4 regions of the Bradyrhizobium sp. SEMIA genome follow, and region 3 is predicted to be linked to each of the others. Evidence: riboswitches for the same ligand, from Rfam matches in the RefSeq annotation. Region 3 holds a riboswitch; each other region holds the start of a gene.
The links. A riboswitch is a leader RNA that binds a small molecule or an ion and turns the genes downstream of it on or off. The one in region 3 is predicted to bind cobalamin.

Region 1 (3,517 bases), 3.5 Mb from region 3:
GCGTGTTGCCGGAGAACGACCCCCCGGCAAAATTGTAGTCGGCATAGCGCGCATCGACATAGGCAATATTGCCCCACAGACGCAGCGGCTCGATCGGGCGCACCGCGGCTGCAAGCTCGACGCCCTTCGATTCCTGCCGTCCCGCAATGTTGAGCGTCTGGCCGCCGGCTGCCGCATAGACGTTCTTGCGCAGGATGTCGTAGGCCGAGAATGACCACTCCGCCCTGTTGTCCCAGAACAGGTGCTTGACGCCGGTCTCGTAGGTGCGCGCGGTCGTCAGATCCAGATTCTGGGTCGGACCAAGCAGGAAGATGTTGTTGGCGGAGACATCGGCGCCGGTGGCGTACTGGCTGAAGAAGGTCAGGCCGGGTACGGCCTCCCATGTGTAGCCGATGCGGCCTGTCGTCGGGACCCAGTCCTTGGTGAACGGGAAACCTGCCTTCACCAGGCCGTTGACGTCGGTCGAGTTGCGATCGAGTCCAATGTGCTCGACGCGGAGGCCGCCGACCAGCGCAAAGCTGCGCGTCAGCTTCAGCCGGTCCTCGAATGACAGCGCCTCGTTGTCGATGCGCGCGGTCTGCTGCTGGATCGTGAGCAGGCCGTAATAGCCGCGGGCGGGATCGACCAGCGAAACCGAGTCGCCCGGAAAGTTCGCAGCACCAGGCCTGACAAAATCCAGATAGCTTGACGACAGTGTCGTGACCAGGCGGTTATCGAAGCCAGCGATGTTCGTGTCCCAGATCAGATCGGTGATGTTGCCGACCAAACGCTGGCTGTGCGCGACGTAAAAGCGCTCGCGATTGACGAGGTTCGAGACGGAGTTGAATGCCTCGACCTCATTGTTGAACCAGGTGCGCTCGGCGCCGTAGCCATAGGCCTGGCTCCTCAGTGTCAGGTCGGGCGCGAGCTTCAGCTCGAAACCTCCGCGCAGCCACACTTCCTGGGCGACGTTGCGATTGTCGAGGACGTTGTAGTTGGTGTTGAAGGTGCGGTCGTCGATGGTGACCGCGCCGAGATTGGTTCCGTTGTAGTTGGAGACGTAATTGCCCGAGACGATGCCGCTCGTTGCGTGCGAGCCGCTGAAGGCGATCGGCACCAGCGGCGCGCCCCAATAGGCCTTGCCGCGGTCTTCGCGATACTCGATCGCGCCCCAGACCTTGAGGCTGTCGGAGATGCGATAGTTGAGCTGGCCCGACACATCGAACGTTTTGGTGTTGGTATCGTCGGCAAAGCCGTTGAGCGAAGAGCGGCTGATATCGAAGCGGTAGTCGAGCCCCTGCACGTTGGTGCTGCCGCCCGAGCCGTAGTGGACGCCGAACGAGTTGAGCGAATCCCAAAAGAAGTCAGCCTCATTCCGGATCGGCCCGGTGTGCGGCAGCTTCGTGACCAGGTTGATTGCGCCACCTGCGGCACCTTCGCCGGACATCAGCGAGGCCGGCCCTTTCAAAAATTCCACGGCTGCGAGATTGGCCGTATCAGTGATCCGCGAGGTCATGTTCTGCGGACCGATCTTGATGCCGTTGTAGAGCATGTTGATCTGGCTGTTGGTGAAGCCACGCATGGAGAACGCCGCGGGCTCGGCCGGATTGTCGCCGGAGGTGACACCGACGGCGCCCTGGGCCACCTCCGACACGGTGCGATAGCCCTGCTCCTGCATTGTTTTCGCCGAGATGACCTCGACGGTCGCGGGCGTCTCCTGCACGGTCAGGCCGAGTCGCGAAGCGCTCTCGGCCACCACATTGGTGTTGAGTGGCGTCTGCGCTGCTGCGGCCGGCGCTGAACAGCCCTCAGCCGCTCAGGATCTTTCTCGGTTTGTTGCGTGAGCCGGGGCCTGCTTGCGGGATTGGGCGGGGGAGACTTCAACGGGCGGCAGGGGTTCGCGGGCCTGCTGCGCCAGCGCGGCAGGCACATCCGCGGCCGCAAGCGACGTGAGCGCGGCGGAGGCGAGCAGGAAACGACGCGGTCGTACAATATGGATGGAAGACACGGTCCTGGACCTCGGTGTGACGTCAGTGGCACGTCACCGCGAACCAAGGTCCCATCATCAGGCTTTCAGCCGTACGATGAAGCCGAATGTCTGTACTCCCCGACCGACATCTTCGCGTGTGACCACGGCTGACGGCAGGTCTCCTGGCTCGCGGGTCGTGACCACTTCGTCGCCTTCCCGGGACCGAGGACCCAGTGGCTTCTGACGAAGGATTCACCGCTTACAGTTGCGGGGGCAGCTACGGCATTGGGGACAAGGTCCCCGCACCGCATTCCCTTTTCATCCCCTCTCGGGGAAACCGTCAGAGGCATCTAGGATTACGACCAAGACAGAGTCAATGTGCAAGCTGCGGCGTTATTGCCACAGCGCCCAATTTCCTTGGAGATGAGCATGGAAGGCGAGACCTTCCTCTGGCTGATACGGCATGCGCCCGTCGACGGCGTCAAAGGCACGATCCATGCGGCCGACGCGCCGGCCGATCTCCGCGATCGCGCGCAACTCGAGGCGCTGCGGCAGCGCCTGCCGCGGGATGCTGCGAGCTATGCCAGCCCGGCGCGGCGCACGGTCGAGACCGCGCGGGCGCTGGGGCTGGAGCCGACGCTGGTGAGCGAATTCACCGAGCAGGATTTTGGCGACTGGACCGGCCATCGGCATGACGAGCTCGCAGCGACCGGCGGCGAGGCCTATGCGAAGTTCTGGAGCGATCCAGCGCGTGGAAAGCCGCCGGGCGGCGAGAGCTTTGAGGATCAGGTCGCGCGCGTCCGGCTCGGCCTGTCACGGATTGGCTCGGGCCCAGCCGCGCTCGTCGTCCATTCCGGCACCATCCGCGCCGCGCTCTGCATCGCGCTCGCCCTCACGCCTCAGGCAGCCTTGCGCTTCGTCATCGATCCGCTGTCGCTGACCCGGATCGACCGGCTCACGACCGGCTGGCGCGTCGTCTCCGTCAACCAGCGGATCAGCTAAAGCATGATCCGGAAAAGTGCGCAGCGGTTTTCCGAAAAGATCATGCTGAAACAACAACCTAAAGCGCGATGATCTCATCGCGCTTTAGGCCGATCCGGCACATTGGCCTGCGCGAACGTCGCCATGCCGTTGTGGAGCGCGCAGGCCGACCGCACCAGTGGCAGCGCGATGGCGGCGCCTGATCCCTCGCCGAGCCGGAGATCGAGGCTGATCAGCGGCTGCACGTTCAATGCACGCAGCACCAGCCGATGCCCCTGCTCCGCCGACTGATGCGACGGCAACAGGAACGGCTGGCATGACGGGTTGAGCCGCGCTGCCGCAAGTGCGGCGACTGATACGATGAAGCCGTCGATCAATACGGGAATGCGGCGCTGCGCAGCCGCGATGATCGCGCCTGAGATCGCCGCGATCTCGAGGCCGCCGACGGCGCACAGGATTTTTTCGGGCGCTGCGCCCGCAACGCCATGGCGTGCGATCGCGGCGTCAATCACGCGCGCCTTGTGCGCGCGGCCGGCGGCATCGATACCGGTGCCGCTGCCCGCGATCTCGTCGGCGCCGACGCCGAGC
Region 2 (3,517 bases), 3.6 Mb from region 3:
TGGCGCGCGGCGGGCGCGGAGATCTCGACATTTTCGCCGCTTGCCGATGAAGGTCCCGATGCCAGTGCGGACGTCTGCTGGCTGCCCGGCGGCTATCCCGAGCTCCATGCCGGCAAGATCGCCGCCAATGCACGCTTTCGCAGCGGCCTGCGCGCCTTCGCCGAGACGCGGCCGGTGCACGGCGAATGCGGGGGCTATATGGTGCTGGGCACCGCTTTGACCGACGCCGAAGGCGTCCGCCACGAGATGACGGGCCTGCTTGGCCTCGAGACGAGCTTTGCCAAGCGCCGCATGCATCTCGGCTATCGTCTCGCCGCGCTCGCAGCACCGATGCCGGGACATCAGGCGGGCGCCCGGCTTCGCGGCCACGAATTCCACTATTCGACCATCCTTGCGCAGCCTGACACGCCTTTGGCGGTCGTGCATGATGCGACCGGCGCAGTCATTGCCGAGACCGGCTCGCGGCGGGGACAGGCGACCGGCACGTTCTTTCATCTGATCGCGGAGGACCGGTGAGCGGTTTTGTCTCCTTCGTCTCCGCCGGCCCGGGCGATCCCGAGCTCCTGACCGTGAAGGGCGCCGCGCGGCTGCGCGAGGCCGACGTCGTGCTCTATGACGATCTTGCCTCCGGCGCGATCCTCGACCTGGCGCGGCCCGGCGCCAATCTCGTTGCGGTGGGGAAACGGGCAGGGCGGCCCTCGACCAGGCAGCACCACGTCAACCGCTTGCTGGTCGACTACGCCGCAACCGGCGCGCGCGTGGTGCGGCTGAAGTCCGGCGATGCCGGGATCTTCGGCCGGCTGGAGGAGGAGCTCGAGACGCTGCGTGAGGCCGGTATCGGTTATGAGATCGTTCCCGGCGTCACCTCGGCCTGCGTCGCCGCCGCGCAAGCCGGCATTCCCCTGACCCGGCGCCATACCTCGCGCCGGGTGCAGTTCGTCACCGGGGCCGACGTCACCGGCGAGCTGCCGCAGAACCTGAACTGGGCGGCGCTGGCCGACCCCGAAGCGACGACCGTGGTCTATATGGGCCGCCGCACCTTTCCGGATCTTGCCGCAAAATTGATCGCGCAGGGCCTCGCCCCTAATACCCCCGCGCTGTTCGCCGAATCCCTCGGGCGCGCCGACGAGCGGCTGGTCCGCACCACGATTGCCGAGCTTGCCGAGCAGCTTGCGCGGGGCGGGGCGGCGTCGACCGCCGCCGTCATCCTGTTCGGCGCGCTGGCGGGGGATTATCCGTCATGATGGCCCGGCGCCCTTCCGCCCTTGACGCCCGGCTGGCGAAAGGGGCACACAGGAGAGGCATGGTGCTCAACGCGGCGCAAAGCGCCGGAGCATAATCGGGAATGGGGATGGGCGGACCCAGTTGCGGCGCCCAAAACCCCAGCCGCCCCCGCGACTGTAAGCGGTGAGGGGCTCCGATCAGCCACTGGGCCGCAAGGTCCGGGAAGGCCGGAGAACCCCAGTGAACCGCGAGCCAGGAGACAGGCCGTGCATGTTTTGAGGCCAAGGCCGTCGGGTGTGACGGCAGGAAGGAACTGAACCATGCATATCGAACCCGGCGTCGTGACGGGCGCCAAGCTTGTATTGAGTTACGCAACCGGCATCGCCGCAGGCGGCGTTGCCTTGAAGCTCGCGGTCGAGACCGTGCGCGAGCAGGGCATCGGCTCGCTCGCCGTGCGCACCCTCGCGACCACCGCGCTCGTCTTCACCTTCTTCGAGATCCTGCCGCACTTCCCGGTCGGCGTCTCCGAGGTGCACTTCATCCTTGGCTCGACCTTGTTCCTGCTGTTCGGTGCGGCGCCGGCGGCTCTTGGCCTTGCGTTCGGCCTCTTGCTCCAGGGCGTGTTCTTCGAGCCCGCCGACCTGCCGCAATACGGCATGAACGTCACCACGCTGCTGGTGCCGCTGTTCGGGATCCAGGCGATCGCCGCACGGATCATCTCGCGCAACACCGCCTATGTCGACCTCAGGTATCGCCAGGCGCTGGCGCTCTCGACGACCTACCAGGCCGGCGTGATCGCCTGGGTGGCGTTCTGGGCGCTCTATGGCTCCGGCTTTGCGATGAGCAACCTCGCCAACATCGCGACCTTCGCGGCCTCCTATGCGCTCGTCATCGTGATCGAGCCGCTCGCCGATCTCGCCGTGCTGGCGCTGGCGAAGTCGCTGCGCGGTGTCACCGCGCCCGGCCTCGTCACTCCGCGCCTGCACAACGCGGCCTAAGAGATCAAGGGGCGGCCGTCATGGCCGCCCCTCGCGCTCGCGATGCTCACGCTCTCCCTGATAGGCATCGGTTGCGGCGATCCCGATCAGCTCACGCGCGCTGCGATCACTGCCATCAACGCCGCCGATCTCATCCTGATCCCGCGCAAGGGCACCGCAAAGTCCGATCTCGCCGATCTCAGGCGCACGATCTGCGCCGATGTGCTCACGAGCGACAGGACGCGCATTGCCGAGTTCGATCTTCCCGTGCGCGATGCGGATGAAGCCGATTACCGCAAGGGCGTGCACGATTGGCATGATGCGGTCGCCGCGACGTGGTCGCAGACGATCGCAGATCATCTTGGCGGTGAGGGCAAGATTGCGCTGCTGATCTGGGGCGATCCCTCGCTCTACGATTCCTCGCTGCGCATCGCGCGCCGGCTCAAGCCCTTGCCCAAGATCGAGGTCGTACCGGGCATCACCTCGATCCAGGCGCTGTGCGCGGCGCATGCATTGCCGCTCAACGAGATCGGCGAGCCTTTCCTTGTGACCACGGGACGCCGCCTGCGCGAAGGCGGCTGGCCACAAGGCGTCGATACCGTGGTGGTGATGCTCGACGGCGGCACCGCGTTCCAGTCGCTCGATCCGGCGGGGCTTCACATCTATTGGGGCGCCTATCTCGGCATGCAAGATCAGATCATCCACTCAGGCGCGCTGGCCGAGGTTGGTCCGCGCATCGTCGCCGCGCGGCAGGAAGCGCGCGAGCGGCATGGCTGGATCATGGACAGCTACATTCTCAAGCGCGGGCGTTAAGCGAGGCAGCATGTTACCCGAATGTGTCTACCAAAAGTGCCCCGAGATCTCCGCGGCCCATCGCGAAGCGGCGATTGCGCGTCAGGCGCAACTGACGAAACCGACCGGCGCGCTCGGTCGGCTCGAGCAGCTCGCGATCGAGCTTGCGGGCCTGCAAGCGACTGAGCAGCCGCGCGCCGCCCGCGTGCCCGTCATCGTTTTTGCCGGCGATCACGGCATCGTCGCGCAGGGCGTGTCGGCCTATCCGCAAGCCGTGACCATCGCGATGATGGCGAATTTTGCCTCCGGCGGCGCGGCGATCTCGGTGCTGGCGCGTGAACTGGGTTCGACCCTGGAAGTGGTCGACGCGGGCACGCTGGCGCAGGAGGAGATGGCGGGCGTCGTCACCGACAAGCCGCGCAGCGGCACGCGCGATTTCAGCACCGAGGCTGCGCTCACGCCTGCCGAGCTGGCCTTCGCATTCGAAACCGGCCAGCGCGCGGTGGCACGCGCGGAGGCCACCA
Region 3 (3,517 bases):
TAAGCACCGACACTTTAGCGTTGATATTCTTGCAGTTACTCTGAGGCGGTCGGCGGTAAAGGAGCTGCGGCGCGATCTTGCTCCGCGCGACCATTAAACCGAGGGCTTTCGCTCCTTCTTACTCTTCCCGTTCCTTGGGCTCCATCCGAGCGAACCAGGAGCCAGGAGGAAAGGCCGCGATACGCTTGGCAAAGGAGGATTGCGGCTCCCAATCTTGCCCTTCGCTCTTCTCGAAAGTGATGACCCCGTTATGGGTGTAAAAACGGGGCCCTGGGATATTACAGTTCACTAAAAGCAAAACGCGCCACAGATCACCTTTTTCGGTCGGCTTGTCCTTCTGCGTCGGCAAGTAGTCCACTCCAACAGGCTCAACGATAGTGCAGCGGCCCTGCCGCAGGAGATCGCCGAGCGGGCCCTGCGTGGTCGTCACGAAGTTGAAGTTGCTCGGATCATGCAGAAAGCGAAGATTTGCGTCCCTTTCGCCATCCTTGACTTCACTGGCGATCAACCCGAGCGCCAGGGCGTGCCAGCCCAATTCGATCGGCTTTGCATAGGTCGACGCAAGTTGAAACGTGCCGTCGAGTGCGATCCTCCAGGTGATAACGTGCTGTTCGTCTAATATATCATCCGCGTGCCTGGTCCACGAAACGAAAACATAGTCGTTTCCGTCAAGTTCGGCGACGCCCCACATTCGAGGGACGAACCGTGCAACTTTCGAGACGTTGGAGATAATTTGTTCTATTGTCTCACCGTCTTGCGCTCGCCACGTTGACTTGAATCTTTCGATATGGGGGCTCTCGATAGCGCGAGCACGGTCGCCAGTCGCAGCCAGCCCGGCCAGACAGATCAGGGATCGACCGAGACAAAACAATAACGCGCGTCTTCCAGACACTTTTCTCATGACTGTTGGCCTATCTGGTTTCATCCACACGTCATTGCAGAGCGGGCAACTTCAGCCTGTTATGCGCGAGCGCAAGAAGTTAGCGACGACGCGACGGGGGACCGATGGTGTCCCGTGCGAGCAGGCGCTCTATCACGCGCCGCTAACTTCGTTGCCGGCGACAGCCTCAAGTTGCTGTGCTAGACATGCCCAGCAGGAGGAGACTGGGCATGCCGAAGACTTGCATTCCTCGTGCCAGGTTAATAGACGGCAATTCGCACCGCTTCTATGCCCTCTTTGTCGGCTTTCCGACGTGCGGGCGTCTCGATGTTTCCGTTCAGCGCGGCTTATGCACCCTCGTCACGCGCCGAATGTTCGGTGGGCGCAGCTGAACGCCTCGACCAAGTTCCTGATGAGAATTGGGAGCACGTTTGCCGCCACAGAACTGTTTGGCTCACTATCGTTACCGGAGTGTCAGCTTTCGTCCTCTGGCATGCCTCTGGGTACTCGCGGCCGAGAGGCCAGAGCGCGTTTGGCGCTTCTTTCGCGACATCCGGCACTCGCGCCGAGCATTTGGAGTCTGGCTGGCACTGCAAATCAACGTGCCGGTCAGGTATGTTGCTGACTTTGCCACGTGTCTTAGGCCTGTGCAGCACGGATCCAGCTGGTCGAGAGGGCGGCTGGATGGCGGACGCGCTCGAAAAACCTGCTGGGAAGCCTGGGACACGGATCAAATGCGTTCTGCTCCAGGCAGCAGTCCCGACCGCGGAAGCCGCTTTTATCCCTTCCACCGAACTGGCGTGCGGCCAGAGGGCAGCTGCGATGGTCATCACAATATCGCTGACTGCAGAGCGCATCTACATCGACTCAGCGATAAGGATGCGCGGTCATTCGCGTAGCGGATGCCGCAGCACCAGCTTGCGACATAATCTGAGAGGTTGACGGAAGACTTGTCTTGCCGATAATCCAAATCGTCGAGGTTCTCCGGTCCCACTTGATCCGGAGCTAAGAGGGAAGCCGGTGACAATGCCGGCGCTGCCCCCGCAACTGTGAGCGGCAAGCCGCTGTCCAACGATGTCACTGAAGCCTGCGCGGCTTCGGGAAGGCCGGACAGAAGCGATGACCCGCGAGCCAGGAGACCTGCCCCGACAATTATTCGTCCACGGGCGGGGTGTCCCGGTGGTGCGCCAAGCAGCCGTCGCACCGCGCGACTTCCCCTGCCTGCGTCCGCCACGGCCTTTGCCCCCAACATGGGGTTAACTTATGTCTCTTCTCTCCCTTCCGGTTGCCACGCTTGGAACGCCACGCATCGGTCCAAGGCGCGAGCTCAAACTCGCTCTTGAAAGCTACTGGGCGGGAAAACGCAGCGAACTGCAGTTGCTCGAGGACGCAGCTGGCCTGCGTGCCGCAAACTGGGCTCGTCAGAAATCTATCGGCGTCACCGTCATTCCATCGAACGATTTCTCGCTGTATGATCAGGTGCTCGACACAAGTGTCATGGTTGGCGCCATCCCAGAGATTTACGCTTCGAACGCCGAATCCGTTTCGCTGAAGACGTACTTCGCCATGGCCCGGGGATCACAATGCGACGATCAGGATGCGAGTTGCGGTCGCGGACCGCGCGGATTTGGCGCACCCGCTCAGGAGATGACCAAGTGGTTCGATACCAACTACCACTACATGGTCCCCGAGTTTCACAGAGGGCAGACTTTCAGGCTATGCTCTCGCAAGCCGATCGAGGAGTATGAGGAAGCCAAGGCCCTTGGCTTTCAGACCCGCCCTGTCCTGATCGGGCCGGTCACATTCCTAAAGCTCGGCAAGAGTCCCGATCCTGCGTTCCAGCCACTCTCACTACTGGATGAACTGTTACCGGCCTATATCGAGGTTCTGCAGGAATTGGCCAAACGTGGGGCAAATTGGGTTCAGTTAGACGAGCCCTGCCTGGTTCTTGATCTGGATGAGAGGACGCGGCAGTCTTTGCGACATGCCTATGATCGGCTCGCCAAGGAGGTGCCGGCCATCAAGATCTTAGTTGCCAGCTATTTCGGCGACCTCGGGAACAATCTGAACACCGCGTTGAGCCTGCCAGTTGCCGGACTACACCTCGACCTAGTTCGAGCGCCACAGTTGTTGGACCAGATCATCGCTGGCGGCCGAAGTGATCTCGTCATGTCGCTCGGTGTCGTCGACGGCCGGAATGTATGGCGGTCGAATTTGTCGTCGCTGCGCCAGCGGCTCGAACCCGCGATTGCGAAGCTCGGCAAGGACCGTGTACAGATTGCCCCATCCTGCTCGCTGCTTCATGTGCCCGTCGATGTTGAACTTGAAACCGGGCTCGTTTCCGACGTCAAGAGCTGGCTCGCTTTTGCGGTCCAGAAGATGCGGGAGCTTGCGATCCTGGCGCGGGCACTCGCAGGCGACCAGAATGTTGCGCCAGCTCTTGCCGAGTCGGAATGTGCCGCGACTGTTCGCCGGACTTCGCCGAAAATCCGTGATGCCAATGTCGCTGTCCGGATGAAAGCGATCGATCAGACCATGCGTCGACGCGGGAGCCCATTTGCCCGTCGTGCCGAGATCCAAAGCAATCGTTTCGGACTACCGGCTTTTCCTACCACGACCATCGGATCGTTTCCGCAG
Region 4 (3,517 bases), 3.6 Mb from region 3:
AGCGCGTCCTCGGCCGGCAGTCGCCGCGCGGCGAACCAGGGCAGCACGCCGGGCCGCGCCACGCAGTCTTCTCTTCGATCAGCCTGTAGCCGTCGTCAAACAGCGTGGGATCGCCGCGGAACTTGTTGATGACAAAGCCCTGGATCATCGCGGCATCGTCGGGGTCGATCACCGTCCTGATGCCGACGAGCTGGGCGATGACGCCGCCGCGATCGATGTCGCCAACGAGCACGACCGGCACGTCGGCCTTGCGCGCAAAGCCCATATTGGCGATGTCGGCCTTGCGCAGATTCACCTCGGCCGGACTGCCCGCGCCTTCGACCAGCACCAGATCAGCGCGCGCCTTCAACCGCTCAAAGCTCTCCAGCACCGCGCCCATCAGCGAGGGCTTCATCGCGGCGTATTCGCGCGCCCGCGCGGTGGCGATGCGTTTTCCATGCACGACGATTTGCGCGCCGACATCGGTCTCGGGCTTCAGCAGCACCGGGTTCATGTCGGTGTGCGGCTCGACGCCCGCCGCGAGCGCTTGAAGCGCCTGCGCACGCCCGATCTCGCCGCCATCGACGGTGACGGCCGCATTGTTCGACATGTTCTGCGGCTTGAAGGGAAGTACGCGCAAGGCCCGCCGTGTGAAGGCGCGCGCGAGGCCGGCCACGATGAGCGACTTGCCCACGTCCGAGCCGGCCCCCTGGATCATCAGTGCGCGTGCCATCGCGCTCAGAACTCGACGCCGGCTTGCGCCTTGATGCCGGAGCGGAAGGGATGCTTGACCAGCGTCATCTCGGTGACGAGATCGGCGATCTCGATCAGCTCGTCCTTCGCGTTGCGCCCGGTGAGCACGACGTGCGTCATCGGCGGCTTCGAGGTCAGGAAGTCGACGACCTCGGCGATGTCGAGATAGTCGTAGCGCAGCGCGATGTTGATCTCGTCGAGCACGACCATGCGCAGGTTCGAATCGAGGATCAGCTCCTTGGCCTTCTCCCAGCCGGCGCGGGCGGCGGCAATGTCGCGGGCGCGGTCCTGCGTTTCCCAGGTGAAGCCTTCGCCCATGGCATGGAACTGGCAGAGCTCGCCGAAATGGCCCGTGAGCAGACGCCGCTCGCCAGTATCCCAGGCACCCTTGATGAACTGCACGACAGCGCAGGGGAAGCCATGGGCGACGCAGCGGACGATCATGCCGAAGGCCGAGGACGACTTGCCCTTGCCGGCGCCGGTGTGGACGATGATCAGGCCCTTTTCGCCGCTCTTGGTCGCCATGATCTTGTCGCGGGCGGCCTTCTTCTTCGCCATTTTCTGGGCGTGGCGGGCGTCGGTTTCCTCAGTGGTTTGGGTATCCGGTTCTGGCGTCATCGGTCCCGGTCCTTCGGCTTGACAAGAGGCGGCCGGGGGCAAATGGTGGCCCGGCACTGGTTCCTGTCCTATGACAGGCGAAGAGGGAATGCGATAGGGTCCGAATCGGCAAGATTTGGGTCCAAAATGCAGCCGCCCCCGCGACCGTGACCGGAGAGATGCCCGAAGCCACTGATCCCCTAGGGGATCGGGAAGGCGGGGATCGAAGGGCCAAAACCCTGCTCCGCAAGCCGGGAGACCTGCCAGCGCGGACGAGTTTTGGACCGGCGGACGGGGTGTTCCGCGACGGGGAAACGGGCCTTCACGAGAATGGTCCGTGTGCCTCTTCGCCTCCCGCTGTTTATTCTGGAAGAGGCGATGACCGTCACACTTCACGTCTGCATCACCTGCCGCGCTGGCCAGACGCTTGGCGAAGGCGAGACCACACCCGGCAAGCGCCTGCATGGCGCGATCCTCGAGGCCGGCGTGCCCGAGGGCGTCAACGTGGTTCCCGTCGAATGCCTGTCTGCATGCAGCCAGGGCTGCTCGGTCGCGCTCAGCGCGCCCGGCCGCTGGTCCTATGTCTATGGCCGCCTGTCGGATGCGAACGCGCAGGACGTGGTCGCGGGCGCCGCGGCCTATGCGGCCGCGCCCGACGGCCTCGTGCCGTGGCGCAGCCGGCCCGAAATCTTCCGCAAGCAGTCGCTTGCCCGCATTCCCCCCATTGCCGTGTTGCCGGAGGCCGCCGAATGAACTCGCTCGCAAAAGTCCCTGTCACGGTGGTCACGGGCTTTCTCGGCTCCGGCAAGACGACGCTGATCCAGCATCTGCTCAGCAATGCCAATGGCAAGAAGCTCGCCGTGCTGGTCAACGAGTTCGGCAGCGAGGGCGTCGACGGCGAGATCCTGAAATCCTGCGCCGATGCCAACTGCCCGGAGGAGAATATCGTCGAGCTCGCCAATGGCTGCATCTGCTGCACCGTTGCCGACGATTTCATTCCGACCATGGAGCAGTTGCTGGCGCGCCCGGTGCGGCCCGATCACATCCTGATCGAGACCTCGGGCCTGGCGCTGCCAAAACCGCTGCTGAAAGCATTCGACTGGCCGGAGATCCGCTCGCGCATCACCGTCGACGGCGTGATCGCGCTCGCCGATGCCGAGGCGGTTGCCGCCGGTCGCTTCGCGCCGGACCCGGCGGCTGTCGAAGCGCAGCGCGCCGCGGACGAAAATCTCGATCACGAGACGCCGCTCTCGGAGGTGTTCGAGGACCAGATCGCCTGCGCAGATATCGTGCTGCTGACCAAGGCCGATCTCGCCGGCAGCGCCGGCATTGAAGCCGCCAAGGCCGCGATCGCCGCCGAGATGCCGCGCCGCGTGCCGATGCTGCCCGTCACCGACGGTGCGATCGACGCGCGCGTCATTCTCGGGCTCGGCGCCGCCGCCGAGAACGATCTTGCCGCGCGCCCGTCGCATCACGATGGCGAGGAGGAGCACGAGCACGATGATTTCGCCTCCGTCGTGATCGATCTTCCGGAGGTTGCGGATGTCGATACGCTGGTTGCGTCGGTGCAGAGGCTGGCGCGCGAGCAGAACGTGCTGCGTGCCAAGGGCTACATCGCGGTCGCGGGCAAGCCGATGCGCCTGCTGCTTCAGGCCGTCGGCGAGCGCGTGCGCCACCAGTTCGACAAGCCCTGGGGCGCGGGTCTCAGGCAGTCGAAGCTCGTCGTGATCGGCGAGCATGGCGATATCGATGAGGCCGCGATCAAGGCGGGATTGGGAGTCTGATGCACGTCGTCTTCCGCGAGAGCCGGGGTCTCGAGGAGACCGCGACGCCAAGAGACATCGGCCAGGACCCGGCCGATCTCGTGGTGCTCTCGTACTCGGATTCCGACCTTGCCGCATTCGCGGCGGGCTGGCGGCGCGGCCGTAGCAGCCTGCCGTCGCTGCGGCTCGCCAATCTCGCGGAGCTGCGTCATCCGCTCTCGGTCGACACCTATATCGAGCGCACGCTGTCGCAGGCGCGCGGCATCCTGGTGCGTCTGATCGGCGGAGAATCTTATTGGCCCTATGGCCTTGCGGCGCTCCAGCAGCTCGCCAAAGATCGTAACATCGTGCTGGCCGTGCTGCCGGCCGACGGCCGCGACGACACGCGGCTCGATGCTTACTCGACCCTGCCGGTCTCGACGCTG

Region 1: linked by a shared signal. The riboswitch ahead of FOM02_RS26370 (TonB-dependent receptor) and the one ahead of metE (5-methyltetrahydropteroyltriglutamate--homocysteine S-methyltransferase) in region 3 are both predicted to bind cobalamin.
Region 2: linked by a shared signal. The riboswitch ahead of FOM02_RS26350 (energy-coupling factor ABC transporter permease) and the one ahead of metE (5-methyltetrahydropteroyltriglutamate--homocysteine S-methyltransferase) in region 3 are both predicted to bind cobalamin.
Region 4: linked by a shared signal. The riboswitch ahead of FOM02_RS26280 (DUF1636 family protein) and the one ahead of metE (5-methyltetrahydropteroyltriglutamate--homocysteine S-methyltransferase) in region 3 are both predicted to bind cobalamin.

Annotation. Positions count from the first base shown of each region.
Region 1 is NZ_CP046601.1:5,410,554-5,414,070, reverse strand. Features, by position in the region: partial or broken gene FOM02_RS26370 (TonB-dependent receptor) at 1-1,987, opposite strand, end outside; cobalamin riboswitch at 2,103-2,305, opposite strand; gene FOM02_RS26365 (histidine phosphatase family protein) at 2,378-2,950, shown strand; gene cobT (nicotinate-nucleotide--dimethylbenzimidazole phosphoribosyltransferase) at 3,025-3,517, opposite strand, start outside.
Region 2 is NZ_CP046601.1:5,406,964-5,410,480, forward strand. Features, by position in the region: gene FOM02_RS26340 (cobyrinate a,c-diamide synthase) at 1-516, shown strand, start outside; gene cobA (uroporphyrinogen-III C-methyltransferase) at 513-1,244, shown strand; cobalamin riboswitch at 1,288-1,508, shown strand; gene FOM02_RS26350 (energy-coupling factor ABC transporter permease) at 1,545-2,222, shown strand; gene cobF (precorrin-6A synthase (deacetylating)) at 2,265-3,014, shown strand; gene cobT (nicotinate-nucleotide--dimethylbenzimidazole phosphoribosyltransferase) at 3,025-3,517, shown strand, end outside.
Region 3 is NZ_CP046601.1:8,957,150-8,960,666, forward strand. Features, by position in the region: gene FOM02_RS42855 (nodulate formation efficiency C protein) at 119-901, opposite strand; cobalamin riboswitch at 1,841-2,043, shown strand; gene metE (5-methyltetrahydropteroyltriglutamate--homocysteine S-methyltransferase) at 2,144-3,517, shown strand, end outside.
Region 4 is NZ_CP046601.1:5,393,604-5,397,120, forward strand. Features, by position in the region: partial or broken gene FOM02_RS26270 (cobyric acid synthase) at 1-712, opposite strand, end outside; gene cobO (cob(I)yrinic acid a,c-diamide adenosyltransferase) at 718-1,350, opposite strand; cobalamin riboswitch at 1,391-1,612, shown strand; gene FOM02_RS26280 (DUF1636 family protein) at 1,708-2,082, shown strand; gene cobW (cobalamin biosynthesis protein CobW) at 2,079-3,113, shown strand; partial or broken gene FOM02_RS46910 (cobaltochelatase subunit CobN) at 3,113-3,517, shown strand, end outside.